One region of the Microbacterium tenebrionis genome, then DNA from elsewhere that is predicted to be linked to it. Evidence: predicted binding sites of a transcription regulator. Region 1 holds the regulator's gene; the other holds the start of a gene.
What was found. Region 1 encodes HrcA, which represses chaperone genes, less so after heat shock. Its sites were predicted from a motif close to TTNGCACTCGNNNNNNNCGAGTGCNAA; they were not measured.

Region 1 (7,729 bases):
GAAACGGCGCAGGAGATACTTGATCAAGGTGTTGTCTTTCTCTTTGCAGGCGCGCTCGGGATCGGCCGACGCAACGCAGAGTCGGATGTATTCAAACATCTCTGGCTCTCATGTGCGACCGATCCGGACAGCGTCTGGTACGGAGTCGGGTTGCAACTGACACTCGGTGTCGCCGATCTGTACAGGGCAACCTCGCGAGACTATCACCGGTCATAGCGAATCGAGCATTAGGTGCGCCTGACCGTAGACTGCTGGAGACATGTCACCACGCGCCCTCACCCCGCTCTCGCCTGCCGCAACGCCGCCGGCGCAGATCCGGAACTTCTGCATCATCGCCCACATCGACCACGGCAAGTCGACTCTCGCCGACCGCATGCTGCAGATCACCGGTGTCGTCTCCGACCGCGACATGCGGGCGCAGTACCTCGACCGCATGGACATCGAGCGCGAGCGGGGCATCACGATCAAGAGCCAGGCCGTCCGGATGCCGTGGGACGTCGACGGCGGGACCTACGCCCTGAACATGATCGACACCCCGGGACACGTCGACTTCACGTACGAGGTGTCGCGCTCGCTCGCGGCGTGCGAGGGCGCGATCCTGCTCGTCGACGCCGCTCAGGGCATCGAGGCCCAGACCCTGGCGAACCTCTATCTGGCGCTCGAGAACGATCTGCACATCATCCCCGTGCTCAACAAGATCGATCTGCCTGCAGCCGACCCCGACCGCTTCGCGAAGGAGCTCGCCGACCTCATCGGCGGCGACCCCGACGACGTGCTGCGCGTATCCGGTAAGACCGGTGTCGGCGTCGAGGAGCTCCTCGACCGCATCGTCGCCGACGTCCCGGCTCCCGTCGGGGATGCCGAAGCGCCGGCCCGGGCGATGATCTTCGACTCGGTGTACGACGCGTACCGCGGCGTCGTCACCTACGTGCGCATGGTTGATGGGAAGCTCGAGCCGCGCGAGCGCATCCAGATGATGTCGACCCACGCCAACCACGAGCTCCTCGAGATCGGCGTGTCGAGCCCGGAGCCGATCCCGTCGAAGGGGCTCGGCGTCGGTGAGGTGGGCTACCTCATCACCGGTGTGAAGGACGTGCGCCAGTCGAAGGTCGGCGACACTGTCACGACGAGCCGGGACGGCGCGACGCAGGCGCTGGCGGGCTACACCGATCCCAAGCCCATGGTCTTCTCCGGCATCTACCCGATCGACGGCAGCGACTACGCCGAGCTGCGCGAGGCGCTCGACAAGCTGAAGCTGTCCGATGCTTCCCTGCAGTACGAGCCGGAGACCTCCGTCGCCCTCGGCTTCGGCTTCCGATGCGGGTTCCTGGGGCTCCTGCACCTCGAGATCATCACCGAGCGGCTCAGCCGCGAGTTCGGGCTCGACCTCATCACGACGGCTCCGAGCGTGATCTACGAGGTGACCACCGACACCGGCGACACGGTCATGGTCACGAACCCGAGCGAGTACCCGGACGGGCGTGTGGCATCGGTCGCCGAGCCCATGGTGAAGACGGCGATCCTGCTGCCCAAGGACTACGTGGGCACCGTGATGGAGCTGTGCCAGTCGCGCCGCGGATCGCTGCTGGGCATGGAGTACTTCTCGGAGGAGCGCGTCGAGCTGCGGTACATGATGCCGCTCGGCGAGATCGTGTTCGACTTCTTCGATCACCTGAAGTCCAAGACGCAGGGGTATGCGAGCCTCGACTACGAGCCCGCCGGGCAGCAGACCGCCGACCTCGTCAAGGTCGACATCCTGCTGCAGGGCGACAAGGTCGATGCGTTCAGCGCGATCGTGCACCGCGACAAGGCCTACTCCTACGGGACGCTCATGACGGAGCGCCTGCGCAAGCTCATCCCCAGGCAGAACTTCGAGGTCCCCATCCAGGCCGCCATCGGCGCGCGGATCATCGCCCGCGAGACCATCCGCGCACTGCGCAAGGACGTGCTCGCCAAGTGCTACGGCGGTGACATCAGCCGCAAGCGCAAGCTGCTCGAGAAGCAGAAGGAGGGCAAGAAGCGCATGAAGATGGTCGGCCGCGTCGAGGTCCCTCAGGAAGCGTTCATCGCGGCGCTCTCCGGCGACGTCGACGGCAAGGACAAGAAGTAGCAGGACGTGCCCCGTCCGGGGCATCGTTCAGGTAACGGAAGTAATCTGGATCTCATGCGGCGCGGAACTTTCCGAGACGACACGGTCGACTATGCGGCGGTCGGGGCGACGCACGCGCCCGATCTCATGCAGTATCCGCCGGAGCGCAGCGTCCCCGCCGAGGAGACCTGGCGGCTGGGCAGCGGCGAGGAGCGGTTCCGCACAGCCGGAGACGCCCTGCTGTCGTGGACGGCGCAGCGCGCCGCAGGTCTGAGCGTCGAGGACGTGCGCCCGGCATCCGGCCCCGCGTACGCAGGAGTGAGCTTCGACGCCGACGGCAATCCGGTCGCGCCGAGCAAGCGCGAGGTCGAGCAGCGCTTCGACGCGGAGGGCACGCCCTTCGCCGGACCCGGCATGACGCTGCGGCTGCGCGGACGCGTGGCCCGCATGCGTGCGGATGCCGAACTGCGCGTGATCTCGGTCACCGAGGAGGCGCGCCGGATCGGCCTCGTGCTCGGCACCATGGGCGGCTCCGTCGTCAGCGGCGAGGAACTCTTCGACATCGAGTGGCGCGACGACGACTCGGTCTGGTTCACCGTGCGTGCGTTCGATGCGCCCAACTCCGTGCTGTACCGGATGGTTCCCGGCCTGCTCAGGCGGCGTCGCAAGGAGCTGTTCGCCCGGTACCTGCGGGCGATCTCACCGCTGTACACCACGCCTCTGTGATGGCGGGACCACTGCCGATCGGCGATCCAGCCCCCCGCGACGGTGCGCTCCCCGCAGATCTCCCCATCGATCGGGATACGCCGTTCTCGGCATACCTCCACGTTCCGTTCTGCCGCGTGCGCTGCGGCTACTGCGACTTCAACACCTACACGTCGGGGGAACTGCGCGGAGCACGTCAGGACGAGTACGCCAACACACTGATCAGGGAGATCGCGCTGGCCGGGCGGGTGCTCGGCGACGCCGGCGCCCTGCGCCCGATGGACACGGTGTTCTTCGGCGGCGGTACGCCGACGCTCCTGCCGCCGGGCGACCTGGCGCGGATGCTGGATGCCGCCGTATCGGCATTCGGCATCACTGACGGCGCCGAGGTCACGGTCGAGGCGAATCCGGACACGGTGACGCCCGAGGTCGCCCGCACCCTTGCGGATGCTGGCGTGACACGGCTCTCGGTCGGCATGCAGTCGGCCGTGCCGCACGTGCTCGCAGCGCTCGATCGCACGCACCGCCCGGAGAACGTGCGGACGGCGGTCGACGCCGCGCGGGAGGCGGGCCTCGCCGTGAGCGTCGACCTCATCTACGGTGCCCCCGGCGAATCGCTCGCCGACTGGGAGGCCTCTCTGGACGCCGCGACCGCACTCGAGTCCGATCATGTCTCGGCCTACGCGCTGATCATCGAGGACGGCACCAAGCTCGCCAGGCAGATCCGTCGCGGCGAGGTGCCGGCCCCGGACGACGACGTTCAGGCAGACATGTACGAGCTCGCCGATGAGCGTCTCGCGGCAGCAGGTTTCGACTGGTACGAGGTGAGCAACTGGGCCAGGGGCGACGACCAGCGCTCGCGCCACAATCTCGCGTACTGGCGGGGCAGCGACTGGTGGGGCTTCGGGCCGGGTGCGCACAGCCACGTCGCGGGGCTCCGCTGGTGGAATGTGAAGCACCCGGCGGCGTACGCGCAGCGGCTCGCGGCATCCGAATCGCCCGCGGCGGGCACCGAGCGTCCCGACCGTGAGGCACACCTGCTCGAGCGGGTGCTGCTGGAGACGCGCCTGGCGGACGGCATGGCGATCGTCGATCTTCCTGAGGCGACGCGCCCGAGGGTCGCAGGTCTGATCGCTGACGGCCTGGTGGATGCTGGAGCCGCGATCCGCGGCCGCGTCAGACTGACCCTGAAGGGGCGTCTTCTGGCCGACGCGGTGGTGCGCGAGCTGACCGATTAGCTCAGCGAGTAGAATTGGCACTCTGAGTATTCGAGTGCCAGAGAGGAGCGCATGATGGTCTCAGAACGTGGACTTCAAGTGCTCCGCGCGATCGTGCAGGACTACGTCGAGACGCACGAGCCCGTCGGCAGCAAGTCGATCGTAGACCGACACTCCTTCGGCGTCTCAGCCGCGACGATCCGCAACGACATGGCGCTCCTCGAGGACGAGGAGCTCATCACGGCGCCGCACACCTCATCGGGCCGGGTGCCGACGGACAAGGGCTACCGGGTCTTCGTCAACCATCTCGCGCAGCTGCGTCCGCTCTCGGGCGCGCAGCGCACCGCGATCGAGTCGTTCCTCACGGACCCGGCAGACCTCGACGACCTCATGGCGCGGACCGTGCGCGTGCTGACGCAGCTGACCGGCCAGGTCGCCCTCGCGCAGTACCCGTCGTTCGCCCGTGCGCATCTGACGCACATCGAACTCGTCTCGCTCGCTCCCAACAGGCTGCTCGTCGTGCTCGTGACGGACGCGGGCGGGGTCTCGCAGCGCATCGCCGTGCTGCCCGCCGATCTCGACGAGTCCGACGTCGCCGTGCTGCGGGCGCGGCTTTCGGCTCAGTTGATGGGGCAGACCGTGCGGGAGGCGACCGACCGCGTCCAGACGCTCGGCGAGGGATCCGAGGGAACACGCGTGGATCAGGCGATCAGGCTGCTCGCCGGGATCATCGGCGAGGAGATCGCGGAGTTCCGCCAGGAGCGGCTCGTGATGGCGGGGGCGGCGACACTCGCCCGGCGCGAACAGGACTTCCGCGGCAGCATCCATCCTCTGCTCGAAGCGATCGAGGAGCAGGTGACGCTGCTGCGGCTGATGAGCGAGATGATCACGGACGAGCAGGGCCTCGCGGCGAGCATCGGCACCGAGAACGAGGCGTTCGGGCTGCCGGAGGCGTCGATCGTCGCGAGCAACTACCTGACGCCGGGCGGGACGGCGCGCGTCGGCGTGATGGGCCCGACCCGCATGGACTATCCGAGTAACCTCGCGGCGGCGCGGGCCGTGGCCCGCTACCTGTCCAGGCTGCTCGATGAGGACGAGGCCGGCCGCTGAGCGGCTCGGCCGGAAGCACGCACACGCAGGAAGGTGATTGTGGCGGACCACTACGAGGTCCTCGGGGTGTCGCGAGACGCGTCGACGGATGAGATCAAGAAGGCCTACCGGAAGCTGGCGCGTCAGCTGCACCCGGATGTGAACCCGGGTGAGGATGCTGCGGAGCGGTTCAAGCTCGTCACGCACGCGTACGACGTGCTCGGCGACGAGGACTCCCGTCGCCGCTACGACATGGGCGGCGGGGACGGTGCCGGAGGAGACTTCGGTGGCTTCGGCGGCTTCGGCGACATCTTCGAGACGTTCTTCGGAGCGGCTCAGGGCGGCGGACGCGGCGGGCGGCCCCGGTCGCGCAGGGAGCGGGGCCAGGACGCCCTGGTGCGCGTGACCCTCGACCTCGGCGACGTCGTCTTCGGCGCCCACCGCGAGATCGAGGTCGACACCGCCGTGCTGTGCGAGACGTGCCAGGGATCGTGCACGCAGCCGGGCACGTCACCCGTCACCTGCGATATCTGCCACGGTACGGGCCACGTCCAGCGCCAGGTGCGCAGCCTGCTCGGCAACGTCGTCACCTCGCAGCCGTGTGGCAGCTGCCAGGGCTACGGCACCGTCATCCCGCATCCGTGCGCGACGTGCAACGGCCAGGGACGCGTGCGCTCGCGCCGCACGGTGTCGCTCGACATCCCCGCCGGTGTCGAGACCGGGCTGCGGCTGCAGCTGCCAGGCTCCGGCGAGGTCGGACAGGCCGGCGGACCGAACGGCGACCTGTACGTCGAGGTGACCGTCTCGCCGCACGCCGCGTTCAGCCGCGACGGCGACGACCTCCTCGCGACGCTGGAGGTCTCGATGGCCGACGCCATCCTCGGGACGGAGACCTCGATCGACGGCCTCGACGGCAATGTCGATCTCGAGATCCGGCCGGGCGTGCAGTCCGGTGACGTGCTCACGATCAAGGGCCGGGGCATCACGCCACTGCGCGGCAACCAGCGTGGCGATCTGCGGGTCGGCGTGCAGGTGGTGACTCCCACCAAGCTCGACTCGGCGCAGCGCGCCCTCATCGAGGACTTCGCGAAGAAGCAGAAGGCGCCCGGTCCTCAGTTGGCGCAGTTCCAGCAGGGGCTGTTCTCGAAGCTCCGCGACCGCTTCAAGCACTGAACATCCCGTACTGACCGTCTCTGGACCGATCGGAGAACCCATGGCCCTGCACTTCCTCGTCGAGAGTTGCGCCGGCGCCGCCGTCGGCGACATCGTGGAGCTGATGGGTGCCGAGGCGAAGCACGCGGCCGTCGTCCGGCGAGTGCGCGTGGGGGAGTCGGTCACGCTCGGCGACGGACGCGGCGTTTGGCTCGAGGGCGAGGTGCGGAATGCGTCGCCCTCCCGCGTCGACGTCCTGATCACCGGGCGTTCGGCGACGGAGGCGCCGCCAGTGAGACTGATCCTCGCGCAGGCGCTCGCGAAGGGCGATCGCGACGAGCTCGCGGTGCAGGCCGCGTGCGAACTCGGCGTCGACGAGGTCATGCCCTGGCAGGCATCCCGCAGCGTCTCGCGTTGGGAGGGCCCGAAGGCTGTGAAGGGCCGCGAGCGCTGGGCGACGATCGTCCGCGAGGCGGCCAAGCAGGCGCACCGGCCGTGGGTGCCCGCCGTCGCCGAGCCCGCGTCGACCGCTCAGCTGATCGCCCGCTCCGAGGGCGCGCGGATGCTGGTGCTCGATCCGGCGGCGACGACTCCGCTGTCGCACCTCGCCGCAGACGATCGCGACCTGGTGCTCGTCGTCGGTCCCGAGGGCGGGATCTCGCCCGAGGAGCTGGCCGCCTTCGAGGCGGCAGGGGCAGAACGCGTGCGTCTGGGCGAGACGGTGCTGCGCACGTCGACGGCCGGCCCGGCAGCCATCGCCGTCCTCTCCGTCGCCCTCGGCCGCTGGTAGTCCGGTTCGGCGCGGCTGCCGGGCCCAGCATCCCGGTTCCAGCATCCCGGTTCCCGCATCCCGGTTCCCGCATCCCGGTTCCCGCATCCCGGTTCCCGCATCCCGGTTCCCGCATCCCGGTTCCCGCATCCCGGTTCCCGCATCCAGAGACCTCTCGTTGCCTACGAGACCTCACCTGATTCACGTCGTTGCGAGGGGGTTTCGTCGCTGCCGAGAGGTCTGTGGATGCTGAGGAGAGGTCTGTGGAGGCTGAGGAGAGGTCTGTGGATGCCGCGGCGCGGCGCGCGCCTGAAGGCCGCCGGCCCGGGAGACATTCGTCCACGTAGACTGAGAGCATGACCGAACCGTCGATCTTCACTCGCATCCGCACCGGCGAGATCCCCGGTGAGATCGTGGTCGACACCGGCACGGTCTTCGCGATCCGCGACATCAATCCGCAGGCTCCGTTGCACATGCTCGTCATCCCGAAGACCGAGCAGTACCGCGACGTCACCGAGCTCGCCGCCGGAGACCCTGGGCTGCTGGCGGACATGGTGGCTGTCGCGAAGCAGATCGCCGCCGAGCACGCGAACGGCGAGTATCGTCTGATCTTCAACAACGGACCCAGCGTCGCTCAGTCCGTCTTCCACGTGCACGCCCATGTGCTCGGCAATCTCGAGGAGAACAAGCTCGTTGGCTTCTGACGAT
Region 2 (7,729 bases), on a different contig from region 1:
GACCGGCATGTCGTCACCCCACTGCGAGATGTTCCCGTCGACGAAGTAGAACTTCGAGCTGTCGAACCCGCTGTTCACGAACGAGGGGACGATGGTCGAGGTCTCCTCGAAGCCGATCACCGCGATCGCGTCGGGGTTGGCGGCGAGGATGGTCGACACCTGGGCGCTGAAGTTGGTGTCACCGGCGTTGTACGACTCGCTGGCGACGACCTCGCCGCCGCTGGCGGTGAAGGTCTCGTTGACGACCTTCTCCAGGCCCGTGCCGTACGCGTCGTTCAGGTAGATGATGCCCAGTGCCTGGTTGCCGTCCTCTGCGATCAGGTTGCCGAGCACTTCGCCCTGGAGCAGGTCGCTGGGCGCTGTGCGCCAGTACAGGTTGTCGTCGTCCCACGTCGTGAAGTCCGGCGAGGTGTTCGCCGGGGAGAACGTGATGACCCCTGCGCTGACTGCCTGGTCGAGGAACAGCTTCGTGACACCGGACGAGGCGGCTCCGATCAGCGCTGAGACGTCGGAACCGAGCAGCTTGGGAACCGTGGTCTCGTACGCCTTGTTGTCGGGGTCACCCGAGTCACCGTACTGGACCTCGACCGTGATGCCCTTGGCCGCCTCGTTGATCTCGGCGGTCGCGAGTCCGACACCGGCTTCCTCGGGCGGACCGAGGTAGCTCAGCGCACCCGTCTGCGGCAGAACGGTGCCGATGCTGAGAGTGAGGTCCTCACGGTCGGCCGAAGGCGCGGAGGACTCGGATGGGGTCGTTCCCCCAGAGCACCCGGCCAGGATGAGTGCGCTCGCACCGACTGCGGCGACAGTGCCGTAGACCCTGCGTGCACGCGAGCTTGAGAAGATGCTCATGCTGCTCCTTGCTTGTTTCTGTCGGCCCGATCAGACTCGGGCGCCTGATCGGTTTCCACAAACGTAGCCGTGAGACAGTCACGGAATTGTTGCGATGCGTTAACGGTGTGAAACAGTCCAGTCTCAGATCGGTAACGGCGGACGCCTGCGTCGTGTGAGCAATAGATCGACCACGAATACGCCGACCGCGACCCACACGATGATGAAGCCGATCCAGCGCTCCGGCGGCATCGGCTCGTGCAGGATGAGCACGCCGGTGAGGAACTGCATGATCGGGGTGATGAACTGGATCATCCCGATGATCGCCAGGTCGATCCGCCGCGCGCCGGAGGCGAACAGCAGCAGCGGCACGGCGGTGACGACGCCGGCGAACAGCAGCAGCGCCGTGTGCCAGGCCCCGACCGAGCCGAAGGTGATCCCGGTCGTATGGGCCACGATGACGAGCTGCACAACAGCGATCGGGATGAGCCAGAGTGATTCCAGGGTCAGACCGCTCACGGCATCCACCGCCGGGCCGATCTTCTTCTTGATGAGCCCGTAGACGCCGAATGACGCCGTCAGCGACAAGGCGATCCACGGGAACGATCCGTAGGCGAGGATGATCACGACGACGGCGAGCGCGGCGATACCGATCGCGACCCACTGCAGTCGGCGGATGCGTTCGTGCAGCACGAAGACGCCGAGCAGCACGGTGGTGATCGGGTTGATGAAGTAGCCCAGCGCCGTCTCGACGACCCGGTCGCTGAGGGTGCCGATCAGGAACACCTGCCAGTTGACGTAGATGAGCACGCCGGCCAGGGCCGTCCAGCCCAGCAGACGGGGCTGCCGCACGATTGCGAGGATGCGGCACCACCCGCGCGTGAATGTCAGAAGCAGCACGCAGAACACGAACGAGAACAGCACGCGTGCGGCCACGATCTCCCACGGGCCCGTCGGCACCAGCAGCAGGAAGTACAGCGGCAGAACGCCCCACAGGACGTACGCGCCGCCGGCGTAGGCGACGCCCGCCGCGCGTGTTCTGGCAGCGGCATCCGGGTTCACAGATTCACCCTAGCCGCCGCAGGAACGACGAAGGTCCGGATGCCGTAGCATCCGGACCTTCGAGGAACTGCGCGGTCGCTGAGCTTGGAGCGTCAGCGGACGACGACGGCGAGGACGTCGCGGGCCGACAGGACGAGGAACTCGTCTGCGCCGAACTTCACCTCGGTACCGCCGTACTTGCTGTAGAGCACGCGGTCGCCGACGGCGACGTCGAGCGGAACGCGGTTGCCGTTGTCATCGATGCGGCCGGGGCCGACCGCCACGACCTCGCCCTCCTGGGGCTTCTCCTTGGCGGTGTCGGGGATGACCAGGCCACTCGCGGTGGTCTGCTCGGCCTCGACCTGCTTGATGACGATGCGGTCCTCGAGCGGCTTGATGGAAACCGACACGGTCTACCTCTTCTTTCTTGACGCTGACACGAAAGACTCGTTCGCACTCTCAACCCGAGAGTGCTAATCACAGTGTAGGCGCTCGGTTGGCACTCATGCAATGCGAGTGCCAACCCCGTACGCTGGGCGGGTGGAGATGTCCGAGCTGACCGCGCTGCTCACCCCCGAGGGGCTGCGCCTCCTCGACGAGGTCGGGGCCATCGGCACGACCGCCGAGGTCGCGCAGACCGTGTCGCGACTGCGGCAGGCGGGCCACTCCCCCGATCTCGTGTCCGCCGTCGTCAGCCAGGCGCATCTGCGCACGAAAGGTGCATCGAAGTTCGGCGGTTTCGCCGAGCGGATGCTGTTCACGAGGGCCGGCCTCGAGCAGGCGACGCGTCTGGGGGTCGCCGCCCGCCACGCCGGCCGCATGCGCCGCGCGGGGATCGAGCAGGTCGCCGACCTGGGCTGCGGCATCGGCGGAGACTCCCTCGCATTCGCGGGCGCAGGGCTGCGCGTGCAGGCTGTGGATACCGACGAGGTCACCGCAGCCATCGCTGCCTACAACCTCGCGCCGTTCGGCTCCGACGCCGAGGTCCAGCACGGCACGGCCGAGGACTTCGTGAGCGCGAACTTCGGAGAAACGCACGAACCTCGCACGAATTCCGCAAATTCCTCCGAAGGAGCCGCACTTCTGCGAAGGGAGCGCACGGCGGTGTGGCTCGATCCTGCCCGCAGGACGAGCGGGCACAGCGAGACCAGGCGGGTCGCGGCATCCGACTACTCCCCCTCGCTCGACTGGGCCTTCGATCTGGCGCAGCGCATGCCCGTCGGCATCAAGCTCGGCCCCGCCCATGACCGGGATGCGCTGCCGGCGGATGCCGAGGCGCAGTGGGTGTCGGCGGACGGGAGCGTGGTCGAGCTGGTGGTGTGGTCCGGCATCCTCGCCCGCGAGGGCGTGCGGCGCTCGGCGCTGGTGATCCGCGGCGACGAGTCGCACGAGATGACCGCGGGGGCGGATGCCGAGGACGCCGAGGTGCGTGAGCTCGGCGCGTTCCTGCACGAGCCCGACGGCGCCGTCATCCGCGCGCGTCTGATCGGCGACGTCGCTCGGAGCCTGGATGCCGGGATGCTCGACCCGAAGATCGCCTATCTCACCGGGGATGCCGCCGTCACGAGCCCCTTCGTGCAGTCGTTCCGCGTGCGCGAGGTGACCGCGGCGAACCCTAAGGCGATCAGCCAGGTGCTGAAGGCGCACGATATCGGGACGCTCGAGATCAAGAAACGCGGGATGGACATCGACCCCGCCGCGTTCCGGAAGAAGCTCGCGCTGCGCGGCGACCGGACGGCGACGCTGATCCTGACCCGCGTCGGATCGCGGCGCCTGGCCATAATCGCCGACCGGCTCTGACCGTCAGGATCCAGTCTGTCGTCGATCGACGGCTCCTCGGTGAAGAAGTCGTCGAACATCGGATCGTCGGGCGAGGGCTCGATGACCTCACCGGTCTCGGGGTCGACCCTCACCGTCACCGGATGCCGCACGATCGTGAGCTGCGGACCACGGGTCGCGCTCTGGGTGACGATGTACTCCGTGGGGATGCCGCCGACGGTCGCGCTGAGCGTCAGGTCGCTCGCGACGTCTTCGGTGCAGGCCTCGACGACGTCGCCGTCCAGGACAGCGATGACGCACAGTCCTTGTCCAGCCCACTCGTAGAACACGGACGTGTCGCCATCGCTTCCGATGACGCTGAGATTCTGCGGCGCGTACCCCTCGGCCTCGATCTGCCGCAGCTGCGCCAGCTCGTCCTCGGTGTACTGCGACTCCCAGTCGTAGTTCTCCGGCCCCCACACCTGGATGTACGGCACCAGGTCCCCCGTCTGAGCACGGAGGATCGCGGCGGAGAGGGACTCGCCTGCCCGCTCCTGTCCTTCAGGGATCGTGATAGACGCATTAGGCCAGCCGTATTCGTCGATCTCGTCGAGCGACATGCACCCGCTCGATGTCTGCCCCGGCGCGGTGATGATGACACAGCGTTTCTGTCCCTGCGAGGCCTCGGCCCGCCAGACGACGACGCCGTCCTGCTCGGCGACGGCGACCACCGTGCCGGGGTCGTAATGCTTCTCGAGTTCGGCCAGCTCGTCGCCGTGCGCCGCGGTGAGCATGAAGGACTGCGCATCCCACCCCCAGATCGCCCAGCCGATGCCGAGCCCGATTCCCAGGGTCGCGACGACGGATGCCGCGATCAGACGCCAGCGGCCGCGTGACGGCGGTTCGGTCTCAGGGCAGGCTTCGGCGTCAGAGGGGGCCTCGGCATCAGAAGCGGCTTCAGCGTCAGAGGAGGCTTCGGCGCGCTCCGCTTGCTCAGCCCGTTTCGTCTCGCTTCGCTCGCCCAACGATCCGGTGAACTCCCCCGCGGAGTCCTCGTCGTGCGGGTCGTTGAGCGGAGGCGGCGCAGCCGCCGCAGACGACCCTTCGACAGGCTCAGGAACCACGGGCTGAGCGACCGCAGGGAGCCGAAGCCGCTCTTCCTCCCCAGCAGCACCCCGCCCCCGCCCTTCCAGCTCCTGCAACCGCGCGAGCTCGGCATCCGACAGCTCTCCGCCCGGCCCGTAGGCCTTCGCGCGCAGCATCCGCAGCTCTGCGGAGGAGTCGGTCATCGCGCTATCCGATCTGCTCGAACTGCATGGCCGCCCAGATGAGCCAGCCGAGACTGAAGATGGTCGCGGCAAGCCCGAGCACGAGCGCCCACGTCGCGATCGCCCTGCTCTCGACGGGCCGGCGCAGCGACATGATCGCCGCGATCACGGCGATCACCGCGAGCGGGATGCCCCAGCCGACGAACCACGACGCGACGAGGGCCACGATCGCCGCGACGAGCGCCCAGGGCGCGAGGCGGCTGTTGTCCTCGACGACCGGCTCGTCCGCCGGCGCCCACTGCACCGCGGGCATGCCGGCAGTGTCGGCCGGTCCGCTCGCGACGACGGGTTCGATGCCGACGGGACCGGTCGGCATGCGCGTGTACTCGCTGCGCCGCGCCCCGGGAACGCTCGTGCGGCCGGCGGGCTGCTCGACGTCGGGGCTCGGCGCCTCGACACGAGGATCGGCAGCGGCAGGCGCGAGATCGGCAGCGGAGGGCGCGGGGTCGGCAGCGGAAGACGCGAGGCCGGCAGCGGAGGGCGGCGGCGGATCGGGCTGCGTCGGATCGCTCATGCGGCGCTCCCCCTGGTGACATCCTCGGTGCGCTCGGCGACCTGGATCTCGGTGACCGGCAGCGTCGAGTCAGCACCGAAAGCGAGGGTCGACGGCCGGCGTCCGGACGCGATGAGGTCGGCGGCGAGGGCTGCGATCATGGCGCCGTTGTCGGTGCAGAGCGAGAGCGGCGGGATGCGCACGGTGACCCCCGCGGCGGCGGCCCGCTCGAGAGCGACCTCGCGCAGGCGCCTGTTGGCGATGACGCCTCCGCCCAGCAGCAGCCGCGGAACCCCCCGATCGGCGCAGGCCGCCAGCGCCTTCGTGACGAGCACGTCGACGACGGCCTCCCGGAAGCTCGCGGCGACATCGGCGACCGGCACGGGCACCCCCTCGGCCTCGGCGCGCTCCACCCAGCGGGCGACCGCGGTCTTCAGGCCCGAGAACGAGAAGTCGTAGCGGTGCTTCGCCATGTCGGTGCCCTTGGACAGTCCGCGCGGGAAGCGGATCGCCTTCGGGTCGCCGCCGACGGCTGCACGATCGATCTCGGGGCCGCCGGGGTACGGAAGCGACAGGAGCCGGGCGACCTTGTCGAACGCCTCCCCCGCCGCGTCGTCGATCGTCTCGCCGAGCAGTTCGACGTCGGTCGTGAGGTCGCGCACGTGCAGCAGGGAGGTGTGCCCTCCCGAGACGAGCAGGGCGATGGTCGGGTACTCCAGCGGGTCGGACTCCGGCGTCACGATGTCGGCCGCGATGTGGCCGACGAGATGGTTGACAGCGTACAGCGGCTTGTTCAGCGACACCGCGAGCCCCTTGGCCGCGCCGACGCCCACCATGAGGGCCCCCGCAAGGCCGGGACCGCTGGTGACGGCGATCGCGTCGAGGTCGGCGAGCGAGACCTGCGCTTCGGCGAGGGCCGCCTCGATCGCCGGCTGCAGAGCCTCGAGGTGGGCTCGCGCGGCGACCTCGGGCACCACACCGCCGTAGCGGGCGTGCTCGTCCATGCTCGAGGCGATCGTGTTCGACAGCAGGGTGCGGCCCCGGACGATCCCGATGCCGGTCTCGTCGCAGCTCGTCTCGATCCCGAGCACGAGAGGTTCGTTAGCGGTCACAGCTTCACCTTCATCACGATCGCGTCGACGTCGTCAGGCTGGTAGTAGCGCGGGCGGCGGCCGATCTCCTCGAACCCCTCCGAGCGGTACAGCCCCTCCGCGGACGGGTTGTCGACCCGCACCTCGAGGAAGACCTCGCGGGCGCCGCGGGCGGATGCCTCGGCGAGAAGCGCGCGCAGCATCGCGCGGCCGCGGCCCTCTCCCCTGCGCGACTCGGCGAGCGCGATGGTCTGGATGTCGGCATCCGCGTTCCCGCGGATCGACCGGAGCCCCGCGTACCCGATGACGGCGCCGTCCTCCTCGTCGACGAGGTAGTGGCTGTACGGGGTCGCGAGCTCGGCCGCCATGGACTCGCTGCTCCACGCGTCGGACGGGAAGGAGGCGTTCTCGATCGCCATGATCGCGTCGAGGTCGGCCGGGGTCGCGGTGCGCATGGTCATCAGCTCACCCGCTTCGGAGCGCCGGGCACCGTGACGTCCGGCTGGCGGAGGTACAGGGGCTCGGGACCGGTGAGCTCGCGTCCGGCGGCAGCGGCGCGGAGTCCGACGCGGGCGAGGTCCGCGGCGTCGAGCTCGGCCACCTCGAACGATCGGATGCCGCCCAGCCGCGCCTCGGCGTCGGCCGCGGGAACGAGCACGGTGGGCTCGACGAGGTTTGGGATGCCGTCGGGATCCAGCCCGTCGAAGACGGAGATCGCGACCTCGCGGCGGCGCGCGTCGGTGACGATCGCGAACGGCGAATCGGGTGCGTCGTCCTCGAGGACCGACAGGGCGGCCCCGAGATGGCTGGGCACCGGAATCACCGGGATGCCGCGGCCGAGGGCGAACGCGCGGGCGGTGGCGATGCCGATCCGCAGCCCCGTGAAGGGCCCGGGGCCCATCCCGGCGACGACCGCCGTGATCTCCCCGGCATCCGCGAGGACCTGCTCGAGGAGCCCGCCGATGACCTCGGCATGGCCGAGCGGATCGGGGCTGGCGGCACGGGCGCGCAGCGAGCCGTCGGAATCGATGAGGGCGACGGCCGAACCCAGGGAGGTGTCGACGGCGAGGATCACCTCTCCAGGGTAGTCGCGGTTCGCGCCCCGACCGCCAGGATGGTTCCGTGCGACGACCGAAGCCCATTCCCGCGCCGCCCGCAGGGTCGCACATAGTCGCCACAGAGCACGT

Region 2: a site for HrcA is predicted at 2,369-2,395, ahead of groES (co-chaperone GroES). Genes of this name have one in related genera too.

The regions. Positions count from the first base shown of each region.
Region 1 covers NZ_JAGTTM010000003.1:182,802-190,530, forward strand. The annotation lists gene KEC56_RS10000 (ABC transporter permease) at 1-27, opposite strand, end outside; gene lepA (translation elongation factor 4) at 260-2,110, shown strand; gene KEC56_RS10010 (DUF1990 domain-containing protein) at 2,165-2,815, shown strand; gene hemW (radical SAM family heme chaperone HemW) at 2,815-4,032, shown strand; gene hrcA (heat-inducible transcriptional repressor HrcA) at 4,087-5,121, shown strand; gene dnaJ (molecular chaperone DnaJ) at 5,161-6,273, shown strand; gene KEC56_RS10030 (16S rRNA (uracil(1498)-N(3))-methyltransferase) at 6,314-7,042, shown strand; gene KEC56_RS10035 (HIT domain-containing protein) at 7,378-7,725, shown strand.
Region 2 covers NZ_JAGTTM010000002.1:742,261-749,989, forward strand. The annotation lists gene KEC56_RS08830 (ABC transporter substrate-binding protein) at 1-852, opposite strand, end outside; gene rarD (EamA family transporter RarD) at 976-1,893, opposite strand; gene groES (co-chaperone GroES) at 1,986-2,282, opposite strand; gene KEC56_RS08845 (THUMP-like domain-containing protein) at 2,413-3,672, shown strand; gene KEC56_RS08850 (hypothetical protein) at 4,924-5,472, opposite strand; gene tsaD (tRNA (adenosine(37)-N6)-threonylcarbamoyltransferase complex transferase subunit TsaD) at 5,469-6,563, opposite strand; gene rimI (ribosomal protein S18-alanine N-acetyltransferase) at 6,560-7,003, opposite strand; gene tsaB (tRNA (adenosine(37)-N6)-threonylcarbamoyltransferase complex dimerization subunit type 1 TsaB) at 7,003-7,617, opposite strand.